DNA from 3 places in the Streptomyces sp. NPDC057445 genome. Region 2 is predicted to be linked to each of the others. Evidence: riboswitches for the same ligand, from Rfam matches in the RefSeq annotation. Region 2 holds a riboswitch; each other region holds the start of a gene.
What was found. A riboswitch is a leader RNA that binds a small molecule or an ion and turns the genes downstream of it on or off. The one in region 2 is predicted to bind cyclic di-AMP.
Positions count from the first base shown of each region.

Region 1: it holds a riboswitch for cyclic di-AMP, as region 2 does, so the genes downstream of both, ACFU5O_RS09915 (NlpC/P60 family protein) here and ACFU5O_RS07010 (peptidoglycan DD-metalloendopeptidase family protein) in region 2, are expected to answer to the same signal.
Region 3: it holds a riboswitch for cyclic di-AMP, as region 2 does, so the genes downstream of both, ACFU5O_RS29760 (transglycosylase family protein) here and ACFU5O_RS07010 (peptidoglycan DD-metalloendopeptidase family protein) in region 2, are expected to answer to the same signal.

Region 1 is NZ_JBHVDH010000003.1:431,447-439,308, reverse strand. Features, by position in the region: gene ACFU5O_RS09925 (NlpC/P60 family protein) at 1-178, opposite strand, end outside; gene ACFU5O_RS09920 (hypothetical protein) at 406-759, shown strand; gene ACFU5O_RS09915 (NlpC/P60 family protein) at 899-2,053, opposite strand; cyclic di-AMP (ydaO/yuaA leader) riboswitch at 2,052-2,216, opposite strand; gene pcrA (DNA helicase PcrA) at 2,426-4,909, shown strand; gene ACFU5O_RS09905 (M23 family metallopeptidase) at 5,159-6,649, opposite strand; gene ACFU5O_RS09900 (esterase/lipase family protein) at 6,877-7,725, opposite strand.
Region 2 is NZ_JBHVDH010000002.1:480,517-488,378, forward strand. Features, by position in the region: gene ACFU5O_RS06990 (aspartate aminotransferase family protein) at 1-49, shown strand, start outside; gene ACFU5O_RS06995 (helix-turn-helix domain-containing protein) at 117-752, shown strand; gene ACFU5O_RS07000 (DUF6126 family protein) at 764-910, shown strand; gene ACFU5O_RS07005 (tyrosine-protein phosphatase) at 927-1,742, opposite strand; cyclic di-AMP (ydaO/yuaA leader) riboswitch at 2,420-2,576, shown strand; gene ACFU5O_RS07010 (peptidoglycan DD-metalloendopeptidase family protein) at 2,581-3,612, shown strand; gene ACFU5O_RS07015 (SGNH/GDSL hydrolase family protein) at 3,790-4,581, shown strand; gene ACFU5O_RS07020 (STM4011 family radical SAM protein) at 4,542-5,450, opposite strand; gene ACFU5O_RS07025 (STM4012 family radical SAM protein) at 5,464-6,783, opposite strand; gene ACFU5O_RS07030 (STM4013/SEN3800 family hydrolase) at 6,780-7,628, opposite strand; gene ACFU5O_RS07035 (STM4014 family protein) at 7,634-7,862, opposite strand, start outside.
Region 3 is NZ_JBHVDH010000020.1:36,272-44,133, forward strand. Features, by position in the region: gene ACFU5O_RS29750 (cytochrome P450) at 1-961, shown strand, start outside; gene ACFU5O_RS29755 (transglycosylase family protein) at 1,091-2,029, shown strand; cyclic di-AMP (ydaO/yuaA leader) riboswitch at 2,288-2,455, shown strand; gene ACFU5O_RS29760 (transglycosylase family protein) at 2,459-3,130, shown strand; gene eno (phosphopyruvate hydratase) at 3,448-4,734, shown strand; gene ACFU5O_RS29770 (septum formation initiator family protein) at 4,815-5,288, shown strand; gene ACFU5O_RS29775 (DUF501 domain-containing protein) at 5,326-5,856, shown strand; gene ACFU5O_RS29780 (exopolyphosphatase) at 5,853-6,791, shown strand; gene ACFU5O_RS29785 (NAD(P)/FAD-dependent oxidoreductase) at 7,172-7,862, shown strand, end outside.

The sequences.
Region 1 (7,862 bases), on a different contig from region 2:
GCTGCTCGGGTGTGAGGCCGGGCTCGGCGTGCCCTGAGCCGTCGAAGAGGGTGCTTGTCGCGGCACCGGTCAGCGCCAGGGTGAGCGCGGTACGGGCAGCAGAGCCGGAGAGCGGGCGCTGCTTGGGTTTGCGGTGCGCTGCCACGAGGGCCAGTCCTTCCGGAGTCCGGCAGTTCATGCCGAGCGGATCGGCGGCGGGCCGCACAGGGGAAACGGCCCGCCGCCGGGTCCGCCGGCGCGGCGGCCGACAGTGCGCCGCCCCGGACATGTGGCGGCGGTGGGAGTCGGCCACCTGGGGGAGGACGCTAGGCCTCCGGTATGTGCCAGGGAGGTGTCATGACCGGTATTGGCGAGAGTCGGACCGGCCGGGTCGCTTTTGGATCGCTCGGGCTAGGCTCCGGTGCCATGGACGTACTCATCAATGTCTTCGTCGCCCTGCACATCATCGGTATCGCGGCGCTGCTCGGCGGCTTCCTGACGCAGATGAAGGCGATGGGCCGTGGGACGGCGCGGTTCACGCCGGCGATGCTGCACGGCGCGCTGACGATGCTGGTCACGGGCGTTGCGCTGGTGGGGCTCAACGAGGCGGACGACCAGTCGGTGAACAACCTCAAGGTCGGCATCAAGCTCGCGGTGCTGGTGGTGATCCTCGCCCTGGTCTACGTCAAGCGGGACGAGGAGAAGGTGGACAAGGCGGTGTTCGGCGCGGTGGGCGGCCTGACGGTGGTCAACATCTTCATCGCGACGCTCTGGACGTGATCCGGCCGGCAGGCCTGGCGACCGATCAGGTTCCCCTTCCGGGGGCCGTCCGCATCGCGCCGCAACTCTCCCCGGTCGGAGGCCGGTTGCGGCGCGAGTACAGCAGGGTGCGGCGGCAGCGGCAGCGGCAGCCGGCGGTCTAGGCGGGGCGGACGCTCCCGTAGATCGGCATGTAGTAGATCGACTCCTCGCGGACGTTCGCACCCGGCTTCGGGGCGTGGATCATTTTGCCGTCGCCGATGTAGATGCCGACGTGGCTGATGTCGTCGTAGAAGAAGACCAGATCACCGGGGAGGAGATCCTTCGTCGCCACGCGCTGACCGACCTTGACCTGGTCCCAGGTGGTGCGGGGCAGATCGACCCCTGCGGCCTTCCAGGCGGCCAGGGTGAGGCCGGAGCAGTCGTAGGAGCTGGGCCCGGTCGCGCCCCAGACGTACGGCTTGCCGATCTGGGTGCGGGCGAAGGAGAGCACCTTCTCGGCCTTGGCGGCGTATGTCCCGCTCGAAGTGCCGGACCCCGTCCCCGTCTCCGCACCGGGGGCCGTGCCCTGCTCCTGCTCCTGCTGCTGCTCCTGCTCCCTCGCGCGGCGCTCCGCCTCGGCCTTGGCCTTGGCCTCCGCTTTGCGGCGGGCCGCTTCCTCGCGTTGGCGCTCCAGCGCTTCCAGCCGTGCCTTCTCCTCCGCCGTCAGCTTCGACAGGAGCGTCCGTGCCTCGGCGAGCTTGCGCTGGACCGTCTCCTTGGTGGTGCGCAGCGACTGCTGCGAAGCGGTCAGCGTCTCCAGGCTCCGGGTCGCCTTCGCGCGCTGCTTCGCCGCCGAGGCCTGCTGCTCCTCGAAGTCGGCGACGGCGCCGCGCTGTTCGTCGGAGAGCCGGTCCATCAGGCGGGTCTGGTCGAAGTAGTCCTGGGGGCTGTCGGCGAGGAGCAGCGCGGCGGTCGGCGTGACGGCACCGGTGCGGTACTGGGCGGCCGCGTACGAACCGAGCTCGCGGCGGGCCTCGTTCAGGGACTCCGTGCGCTCGGCGGCATTGTCGAGGAGCCGGCCCACCTCGCGGCGCTGCTCGGCGGTGTCCTCTTTCGCCTGGTTGTACTGCTGGGTCGCGGTGCCCGCCTGCCGGTAGAGGTCGTCGACCTTCTTCTGGACCTCTTCGACACTCGGCCGGGGTTCGGCCTGGGCGCTCTGGGTAGAGAGCAGGGTGACGCCCGCGAGGGCTGCCGTCGTGAACCCGACGGCGGGGGATTTCGTACGTGGACGCGTACGGGGCTGCGTCTTGCGATGCGACGCCAAGGCCGGCATCTCCTTCCGTGGACCGCCTACCGGGTTAGCTGTCGGGTTCGGACGGATCGGAAGGCTGTCCTACGGGCCGAGTTGAGCTTGGCCCGATTCACCCCAGTTGTGCATGGTGGGTCCCCGGTTCCGAACTTCCTTGCGGAATGCCCGGATTCGGCGTGGCTGCCCGATTGGCGTTGGTCGCCGATGAGGGGACGGGCTGCCTGGGCGAGCACGCTAGCCAAATCGTGGTGCTCCTGTGAAGGTCGATGTGCGATATGCCCGATACATTTCCGTGACCTTTACCTGTCGTGACTTTCATGCTACGGATGGTGATTGGCGGGTTGTGGTGGAAGGCGGAGGCGGGCTGTCGGTCCGGCGGCCTAGACTCGTAGAGCGATGAGCAGCCTCTTTGACGACAGCTTCCTGGCGGACCTCCAGCGCACCTCGGCCTCGGAGGAGCCCCCGCCGCCCGAGCACGGTGAGCATGACGACCACGGACCCCACGAGGAGGTCCCGCACGACCTCTTCGAGGGCAGGTTCGACGTGCCTCCGGCGCGGGACGTGCACTACCGCGACGGCGCGCCGCGCCCTGCCGTGGACCCGGCCGCGCTGCTCGACGGGCTGAACGAGCAGCAGCGCGCCGCCGTCGTGCACACCGGCTCCCCGCTGCTGATCGTGGCCGGTGCCGGTTCCGGCAAGACCCGGGTGCTGACCCACCGGATCGCCCATCTGCTGGGGACCCGCCGTGTCCACCCCGGCCAGATACTGGCGATCACGTTCACGAACAAGGCCGCGGGCGAGATGAAGGAGCGCGTCGAGCACCTCGTCGGCCCGCGCGCCAACGCCATGTGGGTCTCCACCTTCCACAGCGCCTGCGTGCGGATCCTGCGCCGGGAGAGCAAGAAGCTCGGCTTCACGTCGTCGTTCTCGATCTACGACGCCGCCGACTCGAAGCGGCTGATGGCGCTGGTCTGCCGTGATCTGGACCTCGACCCGAAGAAGTTCCCGCCGAAGTCCTTCAGCGCCAAGATCTCGAACCTGAAGAACGAGCTGATCGACGAGGAGGCCTTCGCCGACCAGGCCGGGGGTACCTCCCAGGACGGAGGCTCGGGGGGAGGTTTCGAGAAGACCCTCGCCGAGGCCTACCGGATGTACCAGGCGCGGCTGCGCGAGGCCAACGCGCTGGACTTCGACGACATCATCATGACCACCGTCCATCTGCTCCAGGCGTTCCCGGACGTCGCCGAGCACTACCGGCGCCGGTTCCGCCACGTCCTGGTCGACGAGTACCAGGACACCAACCACGCCCAGTACACGCTGGTGCGCGAGCTGGTCGGCACGGGATACGAGGATCTGGCCCCGGCAGAGCTGTGCGTCGTGGGTGACGCCGACCAGTCGATCTACGCCTTCCGCGGCGCCACGATCCGTAACATCCTCCAGTTCGAGGAGGACTACCCGGACGCCACCACGATCCTGCTGGAGCAGAACTACCGCTCCACCCAGACGATCCTCTCCGCGGCCAACGCCGTCATCGAGCGCAACGAGAGCCGTCGCCCCAAGAACCTGTGGACGAACGCGGGCGCGGGTTCGCAGATCACCGGCTATGTCGCGGACACCGAGCACGACGAGGCCCAGTTCGTCGCCGACGAGATCGACCGGCTGACGGACGCGGGCCACGCCAAGGCCGGTGACGTCGCCGTCTTCTACCGGACGAACGCACAGTCCCGTGTCTTCGAAGAGATCTTCATCCGGGTCGGCCTGCCCTACAAGGTCGTCGGCGGCGTGCGCTTCTACGAGCGCAAGGAAGTCCGCGATGTGCTTGCCTACCTGCGCGTTCTGGCCAACCCCGAGGACAACGTCCCACTGCGCCGCATCCTCAACGTCCCCAAGCGCGGCATCGGCGACCGCGCCGAAGCGATGATCGACGCGCTTGCGCTGCGCGAGAAGATCACCTTCCCGCAGGCGCTGCGGCGGGTGGACGAGGCGTACGGGATGGCGGCCCGGTCGGCCAACGCCGTCAAGCGCTTCAACACGCTGATGGAGGAGCTCGGCACGATCGTGGAGTCGGGCGCCGGTCCGGCCACCGTCCTGGAAGCCGTGCTCGAACGCACGGGGTACCTCGCCGAGTTGCAGGCGTCGACCGACCCGCAGGACGAGACACGCATCGAGAACCTTCAGGAGCTTGCCGCCGTCGCGCTCGAGTTCGAGCAGGAGCGCGGTGCGGAGGATGGCTCGGGCACGCTCGCCGAGTTCCTCGAGCAGGTCGCGCTGGTGGCCGACTCCGACCAGATCCCGGACGAGGACGAGGAAGGCAGCGGCGTCATCACCCTCATGACGCTGCACACGGCCAAGGGCCTGGAGTTCCCGGTCGTGTTCCTCACGGGCATGGAGGACGGCGTCTTCCCGCACATGAGGGCGCTCGGCCAGACCAAGGAACTGGAGGAGGAGCGCCGACTGGCGTACGTGGGCATCACGCGCGCCCGCGAGCGGCTCTATCTGACGCGTTCGTCGATGCGGAGCGCCTGGGGCCAGCCCGCCTACAACCCGCCGTCGCGGTTCCTCGAGGAGATCCCCGACGCGCATCTGCAGTGGAAGCGGACGGGACCGATGGCGGCTCCCGCCGGGCCGACCGCAGGGATCACGTCCTCCCTGTCGTCGTCGCGTTCGCGTTCCGGCCCTTCGGGCTTCGCGACGCGGCGTACGACCGACAAGCCGGTGATCGCGCTGGCGGTCGGTGACCGGGTCACGCACGACCAGTTCGGGCTCGGGACCGTGATGGCGGTGACCGGTTCGGGCTCGGACGCGCAGGCCACGATCGACTTCGGGGACGCGAAGCCCAAGCGGCTGCTGCTGCGGTACGCACCGGTCCAGAAGCTGTAGCCGGGACAGAGCCGCGGCGGGTCACGGCAAGCGGAACATGAAGGACGCGGGCCGGTCCAGGGTCTGTTGTTCGGATCAGGCCGGATCGGTCAGCGGGGTCCGGCGGCAGGCATCGCAAGGCGGAGGAAGGATCCCGTGCGGTGGGGCGCCTCCCGGCGGTGGCCGGGGGACGTCGGCGACCGACGACGACGCAGCCACCAGATGCGGCGCCAGGGCACGCGACCCCGGCAGGATCCCGAACGAGAGGCCCTAGGACGGGCTGAGGCCGTGGCTGCGCAGCCACGAGAGCGGGTCGATCGCGGACCCGGCTCCCGGCCGCACCTCGAAGTGCAGATGCGGGCCGGTGGAGTTGCCCGAGTTGCCGGAGTACGCGATGACTTCGCCGGCCTTGACCGAGCCCGAGCGGATCTTGGTGCTGCTGAGGTGGCAGTACCAGGTCTCCGTGCCGTCGGCGGCGGTGACGATCGCCATGTTGCCGTACGCGCTGTTCCACTGGGTGCGCACGGTGCCGTCCGTCGCCGCCATCACCGGAGTGCCGTACGAGACGGGGAAGTCGATACCGGTGTGCATGGACATCCAGTTGACGCCGGCCTGGCCGAAGTAGGCGCTGAGCCCGTGCTGGCTGACGGGCAGGGCGAACTTGGGGCGGAGCGCCTCGCGGCGAGCCGCCTCCGCCTCGCGCTTCTTGCGGTCGGCGTCCTGGCGCGCCTTGAGGTCGATCCGCTCCTGGGTGCGGCTGGCACGGTCGCCGAAATCGCGGGCATCGGCGCTCAGCGCGGCAAGTTGGGTGTCGAGCTTGCTGTTCGCGGCGACGGGCTTGACGGACGCCGGATCGGCCGCGGTGACGGCGGTCTTGTCGCTCTTCGTCTCGTCGCCCCCGGTGAGCCCGCCGACCGAGGCCGCCGCGACACCGGCGACGCCCATGACACAGGCGGAGGGCACGGCGACGGTGAGCATGGCCGAACGCTTGGCGGGGGTACGGCGACGGCCGCGGCTTCCGCCCGCGCGGCGCACGGGCCGGGCGGGGACGACCGGGGCGGTGACGGTGGCCGCGGCGGCGACGAGTTCGGTCTCGTCGTAGCCCTCGTACTCGTGGTCGTCGTAGCCGGCGGGCTCGTGATCGTGGTCCTGCTCGGCCTCGGGGCCGGGCGCCGGATCGTTGCTGTGCTCGAGCTCGGGTCCGGGTTCGACGGCGGAAGCGTCTTCGTGCTGAGCCTCGAACTCGCCCTCGGGGGAGAACTGTTCCGGGATCGGGTTGTGCTCGGCGTAGTAGCCGGCGTACTCGGTGTGACCCGCGTACTCGCTGTGTTCCGTGTACTCGGTGTGCTCCGTGTACTGCGCCTGGTAGGCGTCGGTGGCCTGTTCGGCGGTGGCCTCGGTGCCCGAGTTCCAGGCGGTCGCGTCATATGTGCCGGTTTCGTACGCCGTGCCGTATCCGCCGGCTGCGGGCCACTGGCCCGTCGCGTCATAGGCGAAGGTGGCTGCGGCGGTCTCGAACTGCCCCGTCTGGTTCCAGGCGTTGGCGTCCCACTGACCGGTGGCGTCGTACTGCTGCTGGTGGCCCTGCGTGGCGTAGGCGTCGTAACCCGTCGTCGCGGACTGCCACTGAGTCGCGTCGTACTGCCCGCTGTACCCGGTGTCGTAGTCGTAACTGCCGGGAAGGGCGCCGAAGAGCGGGTCGGTGTCGAAGCTGCCGGCGGCGTAGGGGGCGTACCCGGCGTCGGGGTGCTGGTCGTTCACCAACTTCTCTCTCGCCTCGGCAGCAGGACCAGGGTTCGGGCAACCCGCTACGGGGGGTCCCGAGGAACGCAGTGGGCGCGACTGTACCCGGCGGTATGCGACGCCGACAATCTTCCGCAGGTTTTGCCTAGGCGGGAAACGGGCATTCGGCCGTCTTTCGGCGGACTGCAGGCAGAGCCTTGGCCTTACGTTCGAAGATTGTTCGACATTGGTTAAGGTTCGCGGCCTCAGGCGACCGACACCACTCCGGACGTCAGGGCCTCCGACTCCGATGCCTCGAGCGCCTCGCGGATGCTTGCCGCGACGGCGGGGTGCACGGGCAGGGCGAGATGACCGATTCCGCTCACATGGACGTTCCGCACGAGAAGATCCGGGTGGTCGATGCAAGCCGATTCGAGCGGGATCATCAGCTGGTCGAGATCGCTCCAGAAGCTGACGAACCGCGTCCGACATCCCGGGGCAGGCAGTCGCATCTCCTCCAGCACGGCGGAGCCGGGGCGGATCTGGCGCACGATGGGGTGAGCGCTCGCGAGCGGGGCGACGTCGGTGCCCGAGTGGGGGGTGCCGAGGGTGACGAGCACCCGGACGCGGCGGTCCCCGCCCAGCCGCTGGACGTAGTAGCGGGCGATCAGACCGCCGAGGCTGTGCCCGACGATGTCGACCTCGTGATGGCCGGTGCGGGCACAGATCTCGTCGATGTGGCGGCCGAGCAGCTCCGCGGCCGTCCGTATGTCACAGGTGAGCGGTGAGTAGTTGAGCGACTCGATATGACGCCAGCCGTTGCGCGCGAGGGAGCGGCGGAGGAGGACGAAGACGGAGCGGTTGTCGATGAAGCCGTGGAGGAGGACGACCGGAGGATGCGACTGCTCCTGGACCGGCAGGACCGAGGTCCCGGGGTGGCCGGAGGTGTCGGCGGACCGGGCGGTGCCGGGCCCGGTCGGGCCGTGGCGCTCCGAGGTGATCCCCGACGGATAGAGGAGCAGGTGCCCGGCGAGGATCGCCAGCTCCAGGGCGGTGGCGCGCAGGAGCGCCAGTGACAGTCGTATCCGCAAGAGCGGCGGCGGAACGAACCCCATGGCCGACCTCCGAATGGCGCACGGGTCGACGGCTCCGTCCCCCGTATGCCCTCATGGGGCTGCTGACGGGCCGCACCGCCGTGCCGCGCGGCTGGCGGCACGGTGATGCGGCGACCGTGTAGCGGCTCCCCTTGCGC
Region 2 (7,862 bases):
GTGGGACTTCGGCAGGACACTCGTCAAGCAGGCCGTGGCCAATCGCTGAGGCCCCTGTCCTTTGCCTCTGAGGCAAGTTACTTGCCTCAGAGGAAAGATTTTGGCCCAATAGCGGCATGAGCCTTTCTGCCGGACAGTCTTCCGGGCCGCACCGCCAGGAGCCCGCCGCGAAGGCGGTCGACGAACTGCCCGAGGTCGCGCCCCGGCTGCGTGAACTGCGCCGTCGACAGGGCCTCACCCTTGAGGCCGCGGCGCAGCGCGCCGGTCTGTCGCCTGCCCATCTCTCCCGGCTGGAGACCGGCAACCGGCAGCCGTCGCTGCCCATGCTGCTCACCCTCGCCAGGATCTACGGTACGACGGTCGGGGAGCTGCTCGGCGAGCTGCATCCGGAACGCGACGCGATCATTCGCGGCGACCGGACGGGCCACGCAGCCGCCGACGGCTGGACCTACCAGCAGGCCGGTGGCCGTGGGCGCGCCATGCAGGCCCTGCGGGTCCGGGTGCCCCACGGGGCCGGGGGCCAGGGGGACCTGGTGAGGGTCCATCCCGGCGAGGAGTGGCTGTACGTACTCGAAGGCCGGCTGCGGCTCGGCCTGGGCGAGACAGTGCACGAACTCGAACCCGGGGACAGCGCCCACTTCGACTCGCTGACGCCGCACCGTATCGCCGCGGTCGCACCGGGTGGGGTCGAGCTGCTCTTCGTCCACACCCTGCTGCAGAGCCCCGACCCGCACGCCCACCCGCACGCTTGAGGAGACTGGCCATGCCGAAGAAGCCGTCATCGAAGAACGACGCGAACCAGGAGCAGACGTTTCCCGTCGGACTGATCGTCCGGCTGTTCGCCTATCTGGTCGCGGGCCACCTGTTCGCGGCCTTCCTCTACCTGCTGTTCACCGTCGGAGGCAGCTGACCGGCGGCTGCGGGGCTCAGACCGAGCCGTCCAGCAGCCGCTCGCGCAGCCGCTCGCGTGTCTCGGACGAGACGCCGAGTCCCTCGGAGAGGTAGCGCTCGGTGCTGCCCCAGGTCTCCTCGATGGTGGCGAACGCCGCCGCGAGGTACTCGGACCGGGCGTCGAAGAGCGGGCTCAGCAGCTCCATGACCTCCGGAGACATCCCCGCGGGGGAGGAGTCGCTGCGGCGCACCTTGTAGCGCCGGTGCGGGTCGTTCGACTTCAGGTAGTCGGCCTCGATGGCATCCCGCTCCACCCCCACCGCGAGCAGCGAGATGGCGATCGAGAGACCCGCGCGGTCCTTGCCGGCCGCACAGTGCATCAGCGCCGGAACGCTGTCCTCCGCCAGCGCGTGCAGGACCCGGCTGTGCTCGGCCGTGCGGTGTTTGATCATCACCCGGTACGAGGCGGACATGCGGCCGGCCGCCTTGCCGTCGGCGAGGATCGACTTCAGCTGGTCGAGGTTGCCGTCGCGGACCATCCCCCAGAACTCCGCGCCGTCGGCGGGATCACTGAGCGGGATGTTCACGTTCCGCACCCCGGGCAGCTCGACGTCCGGGCCCTCCAGCCCGTGGTCGGCGGCATTGCGGAAGTCGAAGATCGTGTGGAGCCCGAGCGACGCGAGGAAGGCGGCGTCGCTGTCGGTGGCGTGCGCGAGGTGACCGCTGCGGAAGAGCCGGCCGTACCGCACCTGGCGCCCGTCCACCGTCGGCAGTCCGCCGACGTCCCGGAAGTTGCGCACGCCGGAGAGCTCAGGTTCGGTCGAGGGGACCTGGGGCAGCTGCTGCGTCACGGGGACTCCTCCGTGTCTGCGGTCGGCACTGCTCGCCGACAGTGGCGCGATCCTGACCATACGACATTGATTCCTCAGGCAATCATCTCGGTTCCTGCGGCTCTGGGAGCGCGGTCGGTGGGGGCGTATCCGGGTTCTGTCCGGCAGGGGAGCCGCTGTGCACGCTGCTCCGGGCTGTGGCCGCCCTTCCCTGGTCCCGTTCACGCTCTTGCGCTCGACCTCCATCACCGGCTGCGGGACGACTCCGCTGCGACCTTGCTGCTGCATCACGGAACGGACACGGAGCTCCGGGGTGATCTCGACGCGGTGGTGCCTGGCTGCGGCGACGGAATGTGTGATCGCTGCGTTCCATCCGCGAAGTTAGAGATTGTCGGCATGAGTCTCTAATGGCCCTTCTGTCCGTATTGACTGTTTTCGCATAACGCGCCCCGGTAACAAGGGAGATGGCCTCCGCGCAGTGAGCGGGATCATATTCGTGACGTTCTGTTGCCGTGTGCCGCGGTCAATTCCCCTTGTCCGTAAGGACATCGAAGATCCCGAATCCACGGAGTGTGACCGGAAATTCCGTGTTGATATCGGGCGGGCGAATGCCGACCGAATGAGGTGGCTTGTTCCCCTCGGTCCGGCTCGCTTACGGTCACCGCAATCCGGTCGGATCGCCCAATCCTGCCGCCGTCCGGAATATCGCACCCATCCACGTGTGGCAGGAGCGGGGGACCCAGGTAAGTCCGCCGGCCGGGAGTACCGGACGGCTAGGGGTGAAGTCGCGCATGCGCGGCCGGGCATCTCCAGCCCGAACCCGACAGCTCACCTCGCAGGCGCCGGAGAGGAATTCGCCATGCCCGGAAAGGGTAAGCACCGCCGTCCGAGGACCAGCCCGTTCACGCGCGGATTCGTCGCCGCCGGTACGGGTGGCGCCGCCATCGCACTCCCGCTCATCGGCACCGCCGGTGCGCACGCTGTGGAGAAGTCCGCTCCCGCCGTGACCTCCGGTCATGTCGCCTCCGTCGCCCAGGGGGCCGTCGCCCCGCAGACGCCCAAGGCTCCGAAGGCGCCCAAGAGCTACACGGTCGTCGCCGGTGACTACCTCTCGAAGATCGCGGCCGAGCAGGACCTCGACGGCGGTTGGAAGAAGCTGTATGCCGACAATCGCGAGGCCGTCGGTGAGAACCCGTCACTGATCCACCCGGGGCTCAAGCTCACGATCGGCGGCAAGCCCGAGTCGAAGGCCCCGGCGGAGCGCAAGGCCGCTGCTCCGGCGAAGAAGGCCGCTGCTCCGGCCAAGGAGGCCGCTGCTCCGGCCAAGGAGGAGCGTTCGTCCCGCTCGGCCGAGCGTGCTGCGGCCGCCGCCGGGCCCGCCGCCTCCCGTCCCGGCTCGGGTGCGGCTGCTGCCCCCGCCCCCGCCGCGGCCCCGGCCGCAGCTCCCGCCGCGCCGGCCGCAGCTCCCGCCGCGCCGAGCAAGGTCACCGACTACACCGCTCCGGTCACCGGCAGCATCAGCACCGCCTACAGAACCCCCGGTGCCATGTGGTCCAGTGGTTACCACACCGGTCTCGACTTCATCGCCTCCGTCGGTACCTCGGTCAAGTCCGTGGGCCCGGGCACCGTGGTCTCGGCCGGATGGGCCGGCGCCTACGGCAACCAGGTCGTCATCCAGCACACCGACGGCACCTACTCGCAGTACGCCCACCTTTCCTCGCTCTCGATCTCGTCCGGCCAGAGCGTTCGCGGCGGCGAGCAGATCGGCCTCTCCGGCTCCACCGGCAACTCCACCGGCCCGCACCTGCACTTCGAGATCCGCACCGGACCGGGCTACGGCTCGGACATCGACCCGCTGGCCTATCTCCGGCAGCACGGCGTGTCGATCTGAAGCTGACGTAACGTCAGTGACGTCCGCCGCCCCTTTTCCTGACGGAGGGGGTGGCGGACGTCTGTGTTCCGCCGTATTCCCACTTTGCGAGAACCTGACCAGGTGGTCTATGTCACGCCACGTCAACCCCTCCCTACGGTGGCGTAGGTCACTTCACCCGGTGAATGATGTCTCGACGTGGCAGACGATTCGAGATCAAGAGCACATGGCGCATTCGGGTCGTACGCGGCGATCGGTGACAGCTTCACCGAGGGCGTCGGAGACCCTGGACCAGAGGGACAGTTCGTGGGCTGGGCGGACCGCCTTGCGGTCCTTCTCGACGACCGTGTACCGGAGCACACGTTCCGTTACGCCAATCTCGCCGTACGCGGACGACTCCTCGACCAGATCGTGGAGGAGCAGGTCCCGCGGGCGAAGGAACTCGCACCCGACCTGGTGACGTTCTGCGCGGGAGGCAACGACATCATCCGTCCCGGCACCGACCCGGACGATGTCGCCGAGCGCTTCGAACGAGCCGTCGCCGACCTTGCCGGTGCCGTCGGCACCGTCATGGTGACGACCGGCTTCGACACCCGGGGCGTGCCCGTGCTCCGTCATCTGCGCGGCAAGATCGCCACATACACCGCGCATGTGCGTGCCATCGCCGACCGCCACAACTGCCCCGTCCTCGACCTGTGGTCGCTCAAGTCCGTCCAGGACAGACGAGCGTGGGACGGCGACCGGCTCCATCTCTCGCCCGAGGGCCACACCCGAGTCGCGCTGCGCGCCGCGCAGGTGCTCGGCATCGAGGTGCCCGCCGACCCCGACCAGCCGTGGCCGCCGCTGCCGCCGCGCGGCACGTTCGACGTCCGGCGTGACGACATCCAGTGGGCGCGGGAGCACCTCGTGCCGTGGATCGGCCGACGGCTGCGGGGCGAATCCTCCGGCGATCATGTGGAGCCGAAGCGTCCGGATCTGCTCCCGCTCTGAGTGCCGGGCCCGCCGGGCCGGTACTGCGAAGCGGCGGGGATCCGCTCCAGGACCCCGCCCGCGAACACGTCGTACAGCGGCAGCGACTCCAGATGGACATAGCCGATGTGGCAGTCGCACACGGCGAGAGGGCAGGGGCGCGGCCGCAGTGCCGCCCGGAACGAGCCGTCGTAGAGATTGCCCAGCTCGGCCCGCACGAAATGGCAGCGCCGTACCGTCCCCTCACCGTCCACCGAGATCACCGACTCGCCCGTCCGGCACGGCAGCCCCGCCGATCGGTGCGGGTGGCGGCTGTAGGGGAAGAGCGGGTCGAGTGCCGTCCAGCGAGCGGCTTCCTCGTCCGTGTACGTACGCCCTTCCGCCGCGTTCACCCACAGGTAGACATGCGGCGGGAGATCGTCACGCAGCCGGCGGGCCTGCTCCAGATGTTCGTCGAAGCCGACGACTCCGACACTGAACCGGACTCCTCGGCCCACGAGTTCGCGGCATTTGCCGAGGAATCGGTCGTACGGCGTCTGGCCGGGGTGGTACGTGCACCACAGCGCCAGCGTGTCCGCGTCCGCGTCCGCGAGCCAGTCGGTCCGGCAGCTGAGATTGGTCTGGATGGCGACCCGGCGGACGTGCGGCAGCAGGGACAGCTCCACCAGGGCACGCCGGTACCAGGAACGCACAAGGCCCTCGCCCCACGGCGTGAACAGCACCGACAGCCGGTCGTCGGTCTGCCCCGCCGCCCAGCCGGCGAACCGCTCCAGCGCCTCCCGGTCCGCACGCAGCTGCTCCCGGCTGTCGCGGCGCTTGGCGAACGGACAGTACGGGCAGTCGTAGTCGCAGGAGGCGAGCCGGCCCCGGTACAGCACGGTCAGATCCATCTGTGCGCGCCCCTCACTTCAGCTCGTACGCGGCCATCGCGGCCCGTACGGCGGGGGAGAAGAGCTCGGGGCCGAGGGCGTCCGAGTGGGCGAGGCCCTCCGATGTCAGCCGCAGCAGTCCGTCCGCCTCCTCCAGCCAGCCGCGCCCGGCGAATGCCGCGAGCTCGGCCGCGAAGTCGTCGGCCGGCCTCCTGCCGAACCGAGCTTCGTACTCCGCCGTGCACATTCCCCCCGCCTGCAGCAGCGATTGGAGCAGATGGCGACGGCGCGCCTCCTCCCCGTCGACCCGGCGGCCCACCTCCGCCCGTGTGAAGTCCTCGGCCTCTGTGTAGTCGTCGATGATCGTGCGTATCTGGCGCATGTCGACCGCGTAGTCGAAGGAGTAGTGCAGGCGAGAGGTGTACGAGCGGGCTCCGCAGCCGAGGCCGATCATTCCGTCCGTCTGGCAGGCGTAGTCGTCCGCGCCCTGCGGCGGCGCGTCGGCGCGGCGGAACATCCGCATCGAAAGCTGCTCGTAGCCGTGAGCGAGAAGATGGTCACGGCCCTGGCGGTACAGCGTGAGGCGCCGGCCGTCCCACGCCGCGTCGCTGTCCGCCGCGAGACGGCCGAGGCCCGTCAGCGGCCGCACGTAGAGGGGGTACAGATAGAGCTCCTCGGGCCGCCACGCGAGCGCCGCGTCGAGCGAGCGCCGCCAGGTCGCCGCCGTCTGGCCGTCGATGCCGTAGATCAGGTCGATGTTGAGGACAGGGACTCCGGCGTCACGGATCCGGCCCAGCGCGGCCTCGACGTCGGAGCGACGCTGGGGGCGGACCGCCGCCCTCGCCTCGTCGTCGATGAAGCTCTGGACACCTATGCTCAGCCGGGTCGCGCCGCGCCGCACGAGCACACCGAGCCGATCGGCGGTCGCCGTCGCCGGGGACGTCTCCACGGAGAGCGGCACCGCGCTCAGGTCCGCGCCCATGCGCTTCTCTGCGATGTCGCACAGCCGCTCCAGCTCGGCGGCGGTCAGGAACGTGGGTGTGCCACCGCCGAAGGCCGCCGTGGCGAACCGCACCGGCGCCGCGTCCCCGAGGGCGTCCCGGACCGCGACCGCCTGACGCTCCAGCGCGTCGAGATAGCGCGTGGTCAGCTCGTCGGGCGCGCCGATGCGGGTGAAGAGGTTGCAGAAGCCGCAGCGCACCTCGCAGAACGGTATGTGCAGATAGAGCGAGAGCGCGTCCTTGCTCTCCCCGGCCCACAGCTCACGGAGTGAGGGGCGGTCGCCGAGCGGGCGGTAGGCGGTCTTGTGCGGATAGGCGTACACATAGCTCTGGTACGGGCGGATCGAGCTCATCGGGCGCCCTCCGGCGAGCCATGGTCCGTGAGGACCGCCGCGCCGGGGCCCGGGAGGAAGAACTGCGCGTACGGAACCGTCCAGACGACCTCGTGGCCGAGCCGGTGGCCGGTGTAGCCGTCGTCGCCGTACGCCGTGCCGTGGTCGGAGCAGACGATGGTGAAGCACCGGCGTCTGCTGCTCGCCGCGGTGAAGAGCCGGCCGATGTGCCGGTCCACGTACTCCAGGGCTGCGGCGTGCGTCTCGCGGGAATCGCCCGCCTCGCGTGTGGCACCGGGCAGATGGAACCAGTTGGGCTGGTGCAGGGCGGCGACATTGACGAAGAGGAACAGCCGCTGCTCGTCGGGCAGCCCCGCGACCACCTCCTCGGCACGGTCCACCTGGGCCTCGAACGAGGTCGGGGAGGTCACGCCGAACTCCGGCTCCCAGTGGCTCTCCTGGAACAGACCGGGCAGCACGGAGCCGAGGGGCCCCTGCCGGTTGAAGAAACCTACCCCGCCGACGCACACCGTCCGGTACCCGGCCTGCGCCAGTCCGCCGACCAGATCCGGGGTGTCGTAGACGAACGTGCCGTCCGCGGTGGTCTCACTGCCCGCGAACCGCGCGGCGAACAGCCGTGGATGGGGGCCCGGAGCGGCGGGAGTCGGCAGGAACCCGGCGAAGATCGCCTGGTGGGAGGCGTAGGTGAAACTGCCCGGAGCATGACGCTTCTCCCAGACCCCGCCGGGGAGATGGCGGGCCAGATGGGGTATCCGGCCGGCTGCCGCGAGCTCCGCGGCGACATCGAACCGGAGCGTGTCGAGAGTGACGAGCAGCAGATCGTCCCTGCCGACGACCGCCGGCATGTCGGTCATGCCTGCGGCAGGGGGAGGGGTCGGGCACATGGTGGTTCCTCGTGGTACGTACGGATGGCGGCGGCGACCTGCGCCGCATAGGTGTCGAGGCCCTCGGCGCCGCTGCCCGGCAACCCGGTGAGGCGCGGCAGCAGATCACCGAACGCATTGACCTCGCCGACGGCGAACCGCCGCCAGGCGGTGGCGGGAAGCAGATCGACGCCGACGCACAGCGTCCCCGGGAAC
Region 3 (7,862 bases), on a different contig from region 2:
CGACCCGCCCGACCACACCCGGCTGCGCCGACTCGTCTCCAAGGCCTTCACCCCTCGCCGGGTCGCCGAGTTCGCCCCGCGCGTGCAGGAACTGACGGACCGGCTCATCGACGGCTTCGCCGAGAAGGGGAGCGCGGACCTCATCCATGAGTTCGCGTTCCCGCTCCCCATCTACGCCATCTGCGACATGCTCGGCGTCCCGCCCGAGGACCAGGACGACTTCCGTGACTGGGCCGGAATGATGATCCGTCACGGCGGCGGACCCCGTGGCGGTGTGGCGCGCTCGGTGAAGAAGATGCGGGGCTATCTCGCGGAGCTGATCCACCGCAAGCGCGAGGCTCCGGGTGACGACCTCATCTCGGGACTCATCAAGGCGTCCGACCACGGCGAGCACCTCACCGAGAACGAGGCGGCCGCCATGGCCTTCATCCTCCTCTTCGCCGGTTTCGAGACGACCGTCAATCTCATCGGGAACGGTGTGTACGCGCTGCTGCGCCACCCGGAGCAGCGCGCCCGCCTCCAGTCCTCCGTCGCCGCCGGCGAAACAGAACTGCTTGCCACCGGCGTCGAGGAACTCCTCCGCTTCGACGGGCCGGTGGAGCTGGCCACGTGGCGCTTCGCCACGGAGCCGCTCACCCTCGGCGGGCAGGACATCGCCGCCGGCGACCCCGTCCTCGTCGTACTCGCCGCTGCCGACAGGGACCCGGAGCGGTTCCCCGACGCGGACGTCCTCGATCTCGCCCGCCGGGACAATCCGCATCTCGGGTACGGGCACGGCATCCACTACTGCCTCGGTGCGCCGCTGGCGCGGCTGGAGGGACAGACCGCGCTCGCGACTCTGCTGACCCGCTTGCCCGACTTGCGACTTGCGACGGATCCTTCCGATTTGCGGTGGCGTGGGGGGCTCATTATGCGCGGATTGCGCACTCTGCCCGTTGAGTTCACTCCTCAAGAAAACTGACGACGCGTCAGTAACGTGACTTTCACGTGATCTCCGCTGCATCGACTTGTGATGCGCGTTCGAATGCGGCTACGTTCACCGTCAACTCGGGACCCTTCGGTCCCCTGTCGTCACACGAAAGGCCACCGCATGCTCTCCGGGAACGGTCGACACCGCCGCCCCCGTCAGGCTCCCGCCCTCATCGTCGCGGCAGGCGTGACCGGGTCGGCCATCGCGATCCCGCTGCTCGGCGCGGGTTCCGCTTCGGCCGCCGACACCACCACATGGGACCGGGTCGCGGACTGCGAGAGCGGCGGCATGTGGAGTGCCGACCTCGACAACGGCTACTACGGCGGGCTGCAACTGTCGCAGGAGCAGTGGGACGAGTTCGGCGGCACGACCTACGCGCCGCGCCCCGACCTCGCCAGCCGCTCGCAGCAGATCGCCGTCGCGGAGAAGGTCCTCGCCGCCCAGGGTCCTTCCGCATGGGCGAGCTGCGCCGCGATCACGGGGCTCACGACCGGCGGGGCCAAGGCCCAGGTCGATCCGGGTGTGACGCTCGGCGTCCAGGAGGAGGTCGACCCGCCGTCGTTCGGTGACGGCAGGGACTCCGTCGTGACGGACCCCTCGGCCTCCGCCTCGCCGGAGTCGTCGAAGCCTTCCACGGACTCCTCGGCGTCGCCCGAGACGTCCGAGCCCGCCGGCTCGCGGCAGGAGCCGAGCGCGCCCGAGTCCGCCGAGGGCGCCGATCCCGCCGAGGGCGCCGACTCCGGTGCCGGCAAGCACCGCGGTACCGCGGCCACCGATGAGGACGAGCCGGGCAATTCGGGCAGTTCTGACAGTGAGCGTGATTCCGGGCGCCATGCCTCACGAGGTGACGGATCGGCACGAGACGTCGCCGCAACGCCGGGTGAGTACACCGTCCGGCCCGGCGACAACCTCTGGGCGATCGCGGACGCCAACGAGGTCCCCGGCGGCTGGCCCGCGCTCTATGAGGCGAACGAGGATGTCGTCGGTTCTGACGCCGACCTCATCCTCCCTGGCCAGAGCCTCGATCTGGGCCTGGATCAGGAGCAGTTGAAGAAGTAGTTAGGGCGCTTATGTCCGTTTCTGTGCAAGTGAGACATGGGTCTCTTCCGGTCAACTGGCGCCTCATGCCCGCCAAGTAGGGCCATCCCGCCTCTCACCTGCGAAAACGGACATCCGTCCGTGACGGGTATGGGCGTTTTCTCCCCGATGTTCGTCTTTGAACATCGGGGAGACGTGTGTTTACGGTCTGAACGCTCGCCATCGCGGGCCCCGTCGACCGTCACGCCGAATCCTGCCGTCGGTCGCAGGGAACAGTCGACGCATCATGCGCCGTAGGCAGGAGCGGGGGACCCAAGGTAAGTGCCGTACCCGCCCGTTGAGGGAGGGCACGGCTTGGGGTGGAGCCGCGCGCATGGTCTGCGCGGCCGGGCAACTCACTTGGCCCGAACCCGACAGCTCACCTCGTAGGCGTCGGTGAGGGGATACTTCATGCTGCTTTCAGGCAAGGGCAAGCACCGCCGCCAGACCGCCCTCGGGCGGACCGCCCGTATCGCCACCTTCGCCGGTGTCACCGGTGCCGCCATCGCCGCGCCGCTCATGGCCTCCGGCACCGCGTCCGCCGCGACCGCCTCCGAGTGGGACGCCGTCGCCCAGTGCGAGTCGGGCGGCAACTGGTCCATCAACACCGGCAACGGGTTCTACGGCGGCCTGCAGTTCTCGGCCTCCACCTGGGCCGCGTACGGCGGCACGGCATACGCCGGCAGCGCGGACCAGGCCACCAAGGCCCAGCAGATCCAGGTCGCCGAGAAGGTCCTCGCCGGCCAGGGCAAGGGCGCATGGCCGCACTGTGGCGTGGGCCTGTCCAACGCCCCGTTCACCGGTGGCGCCGCCGAGGCCGCCCCGAAGCCCGCCGCCCCCAAGGCCGAGACCCCCGCCCCGGCCCCGAAGCGCGCCGAGGCCCCGACCACCCGCTCCGAGCGCCCGGCCGCCCCGGTCAAGAAGGGCGACGGGGAGTACAAGGTCAAGGCCGGCGACACCCTCAGCAAGATCGCCGAGGCGAAGAAGGTCGAAGGCGGCTGGAAGAAGCTCTTCGACCTGAACAAGGACATCCTCGACGACGCGGACGTCATCCACCCCGGCCAGCTCCTCCACCTGAGCTGACCCACCCTGCTCCGGGGCCCCCGACACCGGGGACTCCCCGCCCCGGACCGGGGACCTTCGTGGTCCCCGGGGGATCACGTCGTCCGGTGGACCCGGCGGACCACCGGACGACGCACCCCCGTCCCCCTCAGCCCCCCGGCCTGGCGCGCCTTCCCCCGTACGCGCCGGGCCGGGGTTTCTGTCTGTTTGATTCCCTTTTTCGTCCCACGGGGCGGGCACCGGCCGGCTGATGCCCCCGAGCCGGTTAGGCTCATGCCGCAAGGCCGAAGCGGCCCTGCACCGCTTGCGTCACATTTAGCGTCACATCCCAGAAGGAGATGCTCGTGCCGTCCATCGACGTCGTCGTAGCCCGGGAAATCCTGGACTCCCGAGGCAACCCCACGGTCGAGGTCGAGGTCGGCCTCGACGACGGCAGCACCGGCCGTGCTGCTGTTCCCTCCGGTGCCTCCACCGGTGCGTTCGAGGCCATTGAGCTCCGTGACGGAGACCCGAACCGCTACCACGGCAAGGGTGTCGAGAAGGCGGTACTCGCCGTCATCGAGCAGATCGGCCCGGAGCTCGTCGGTTACGACGCCACCGAGCAGCGTCTGATCGACCAGGCGATGTTCGACCTGGACGCCACCGACAACAAGGCGTCCCTCGGTGCCAACGCCATCCTCGGTGTGTCCCTGGCCGTCGCCCACGCGGCTTCCGAGGCCGCCGACCTCCCTCTCTTCCGCTACCTGGGCGGCCCGAACGCGCACCTGCTGCCGGTGCCGATGATGAACATCCTGAACGGCGGCTCGCACGCCGACTCCAATGTGGACATCCAGGAGTTCATGATCGCCCCGATCGGCGCGGAGTCCTTCTCCGAGGCGCTGCGCTGGGGCACCGAGGTCTACCACACCCTCAAGAAGGTCCTGAAGGAGCGCGGTCTGTCCACGGGTCTCGGTGACGAGGGCGGCTTCGCCCCGAACCTGGACTCCAACCGCGAGGCCCTCGACCTGATCCTCGAGGCCGTCCGGCAGGCCGGTTTCGCGCCCGGCAAGGACATCGCCCTCGCGCTCGACGTCGCCGCCTCCGAGTTCTACAAGGACGGCAAGTACGTCTTCGAGGGCAAGGAGCGCTCCGCCGCCGAGATGACCGAGTACTACGAGGAGCTCGTCTCCGCGTACCCGCTCGTCTCCATCGAGGACCCGCTGTTCGAGGACGACTGGGCCGGCTGGAAGGTCATCACCGACAGGCTCGGCGCCAAGGTGCAGCTGGTCGGCGACGACCTGTTCGTCACCAACCCCGAGCGCCTCGCCCGCGGCATCGAGGACGGTGCGGCGAACGCCCTGCTGGTCAAGGTCAACCAGATCGGTTCGCTGACCGAGACCCTGGACGCCGTGGAGCTGGCCCAGCGCAACGGCTTCAAGTGCATGATGTCCCACCGCTCCGGTGAGACGGAGGACGTCACGATCGCCGACCTGGCCGTCGCCACCAACTGCGGCCAGATCAAGACCGGTGCCCCGGCCCGCTCCGAGCGCGTCGCCAAGTACAACCAGCTGCTGCGCATCGAGGAGATCCTCGACGACGCGGCGGTCTACGCGGGCCGCTCTGCGTTCCCGCGGTTCAAGGGCTGACACCTGCCTCCGTACGTCCCCGCACCCGGTCCCGTACCGTGTGCGGGGACGTACGCGCGTAACAAAGGGGAGGCGGGACCATGGCCGGCAAGGACCGCGACCGGTTCTCGACCGCGACCAGACTGCGGCTGCTCGGCGAGCAGACCGCCGCCCGCGTCTACCGCTCGCAGACGCGCCGCCAGGCCCGGCGCTCCAGGCTGACCGGCCGGGCGGCCTTCCTCGCGCTGGTGGTCTGCTCGATGATCGTCGCGCTCGCGTACCCGACGCGTCAGTATGTGTCGCAGCGCAACGACGTCGCCGAGCAGAGGCGGCTCGCCGAAGCCGCTCGTGCGCGCGTGGAGCGCCTGCGTGACGAGAAGGCGCGCCTCCAGGACGACGCGTACGTCATGCGGCTGGCCCGTGAGCACCTGCACATGGTCCGGCCGGGCGAGACCGCCTACACCATGGTCGGTCCCAAGGCCGGTGAGCAGTCCCGCAGCGAGGAGGGCGGCGTCGGCCGCCCCTGGTACTCGAACGTCTGGGACGGCGTCGACCACGCCGACGCGGGCCGCTAGCGAAGCCACGAACACGAACGAAGAGACATACATATCCATGGACACGCCCCCTCCGACGACCGAGCACACGCCGCCCACCGAGGCGGACATCGCCGCGTTCCGGGACCAGCTCGGCCGCCCGCCGCGCGGTCTGCGCGCGATCGCCCACCGCTGCCCGTGCGGCAACCCGGACGTGGTCGAGACGGCCCCGCGGCTGGAGGACGGTACGCCGTTCCCGACGCTCTACTACCTGACCTGCCCCCGCGCGGCTTCGGCGATCGGCACGCTGGAGGCGAACGGCGTCATGAAGGAGATGACGGAGCGCCTGGGGACCGATCCCGAGCTCGCCGCGGCCTACCGTGCGGCGCACGAGGACTACATCGCGCGGCGCGACGCGATCGAGGAGCTGAAGGGCTTCCCGAGCGCGGGCGGCATGCCGGACCGGGTGAAGTGCCTCCATGTCCTGGTCGGTCACTCCCTGGCCGCGGGCCCGGGCGTGAACCCGCTCGGCGACGAGGCGATCGCGATGCTGCCGGAGTGGTGGGCGAAGGGTCCCTGCGTGACGCCTGCCACGGAGGAGGACGAGTGAGCCGCGTCGCCGCCGTCGACTGCGGCACCAACTCCATCCGGCTGCTCGTCGCCGACGTGACCGGGCCCGACAGCGCCCCCGGTGGGAGCGCCACCGGCGACCTCACGGAGCTGGACCGCCGGATGACCATCGTCCGCCTCGGCCAGGGCGTGGACCGCACCGGCCGCCTCGCCCCCGAGGCGCTGGAGCGCACCTTCGCCGCCTGCCGCGAGTACGCAGAGGCCATCACGGCGCACGGTGCGCAGAAGGTCCGCTTCGTGGCGACCTCCGCTTCGCGTGACGCCGAGAACCGCGACGAGTTCGTCCGTGGGGTGCTCGACATCCTGGGCGTCGAGCCCGAGGTGATCAGCGGCGACCAGGAGGCGGAGTTCTCCTTCACCGGCGCCACCAAGGAGCTCCCGGGGCACGAGGAGCGCCTGGTCGTGGACATCGGGGGCGGCTCCACCGAGTTCGTCATCGGCCACGGCCATGTCGAGGCCGCCCGCTCCGTCGACATCGGCTGCGTACGGCTGACCGAGCGGCACATCAAGAGCGATCCGCCGGCCCCCGCCGAGGTCGCCGCCCTCCGCGCCGACATCGCCGCGGCGCTCGACCTCGCGGAGGAGACGGTCCCGATCCGCGAGGCTCGGACCCTCGTCGGCCTGGCCGGCTCCGTGACCACCGTCGCCGCGATCGCGCTGGGCCTCGAGGAGTACGACTCCTCGGCCATCCACCACTCGCGCATCTCCCGCGGACAGGTCGCGGAGGTGACCCGGGGACTGCTCTCCTCCACGCACGAGGAGCGCGCCGCCAACCCCGTGATCCACCCCGGCCGGGTGGACGTGATCGCCGCCGGGGCGCTGGTCCTGCTGGAGATCATGGACCGCACGGGCATCGAGGAGGTCGTGGTCAGCGAACACGACATTCTGGACGGAATCGCCTGGTCCCTCGCCTGACCGGCGCTCGGTCCGGCCCGTCGGCCGGGCTGCCGCGAGAAAGTTCGTGAAGTTCTTCACAAGGAAAAGGGCCCTGTCGGCCGTCGAAAGTGCCCCTCGACGGCCCTCCGGGCCTCTTTTTTGCCCAACTCGGCCTGCCCGCGCGCTGCGGGGCATGTGCCCGCCGCGTTACGTACACATGAAGCAGGGTGCTGGTTCACCTTCCGGATGGGGGAGTGGGGCCAGCTCAGAGGGCCTTCTCAACGCTCCCCGTTACACCGGGGTTCCCTGCCCCCGCCATGACCTCGGTCACGTGGGCGGCGGAGTGTAGCAGAGGGTCCGCAGATGCTTGTGAAGGGGCTCACGAGCGACCCCCACCAGGGGGGTGGATACTCGATGGCATGAGCACCACGGAGCGTCCCAGGATCCTCGTAGTAGGCGGTGGGTACGTAGGCCTGTACGCAGCTCGTCGCATTCTGAAGAAGATGCGGTACGGGGAGGCGACCGTCACGGTCGTCGACCCGCGGTCGTACATGACCTACCAGCCCTTCCTCCCCGAAGCCGCCGCCGGCAGCATCTCGCCCCGGCACGTCGTCGTCCCGCTGCGACGCGTGCTGCCCAAGGCCGAGGTACTCACCGGTCGGGTCACCACCATCGACCAGGACCGCAAGGTCGCCACGGTCGCGCCGCTCGTGGGCGAGGCCTACGAGCTGCCGTTCGACCACCTGGTCGTCGCGCTCGGCGCGGTCTCCCGCACCTTCCCGATCCCCGGCCTCGCCGAGCAGGGCATCGGTATGAAGGGCATCGAGGAGGCCATCGGCCTGCGCAACCATGTCCTCGAGCAGCTCGACAAGGCCGACTCGACGACCGACGAGGATGTCCGCCGCAAGGCGCTGACCTTCGTCTTCGTGGGCGGCGGCTTCGCCGGCGCGGAGACCATAGGCGAGGTCGAGGACCTGGCCCGCGACGCGGTCAAGTACTACAAGAGCATCAAGCGCGAGGACATGCGGTTCGTCCTCGTCGACGCCGCCGACAAGATCCTCCCCGAGGTCGGCCCGAAGCTCGGCAAGTACGGCAAGGAGCACCTCGAGG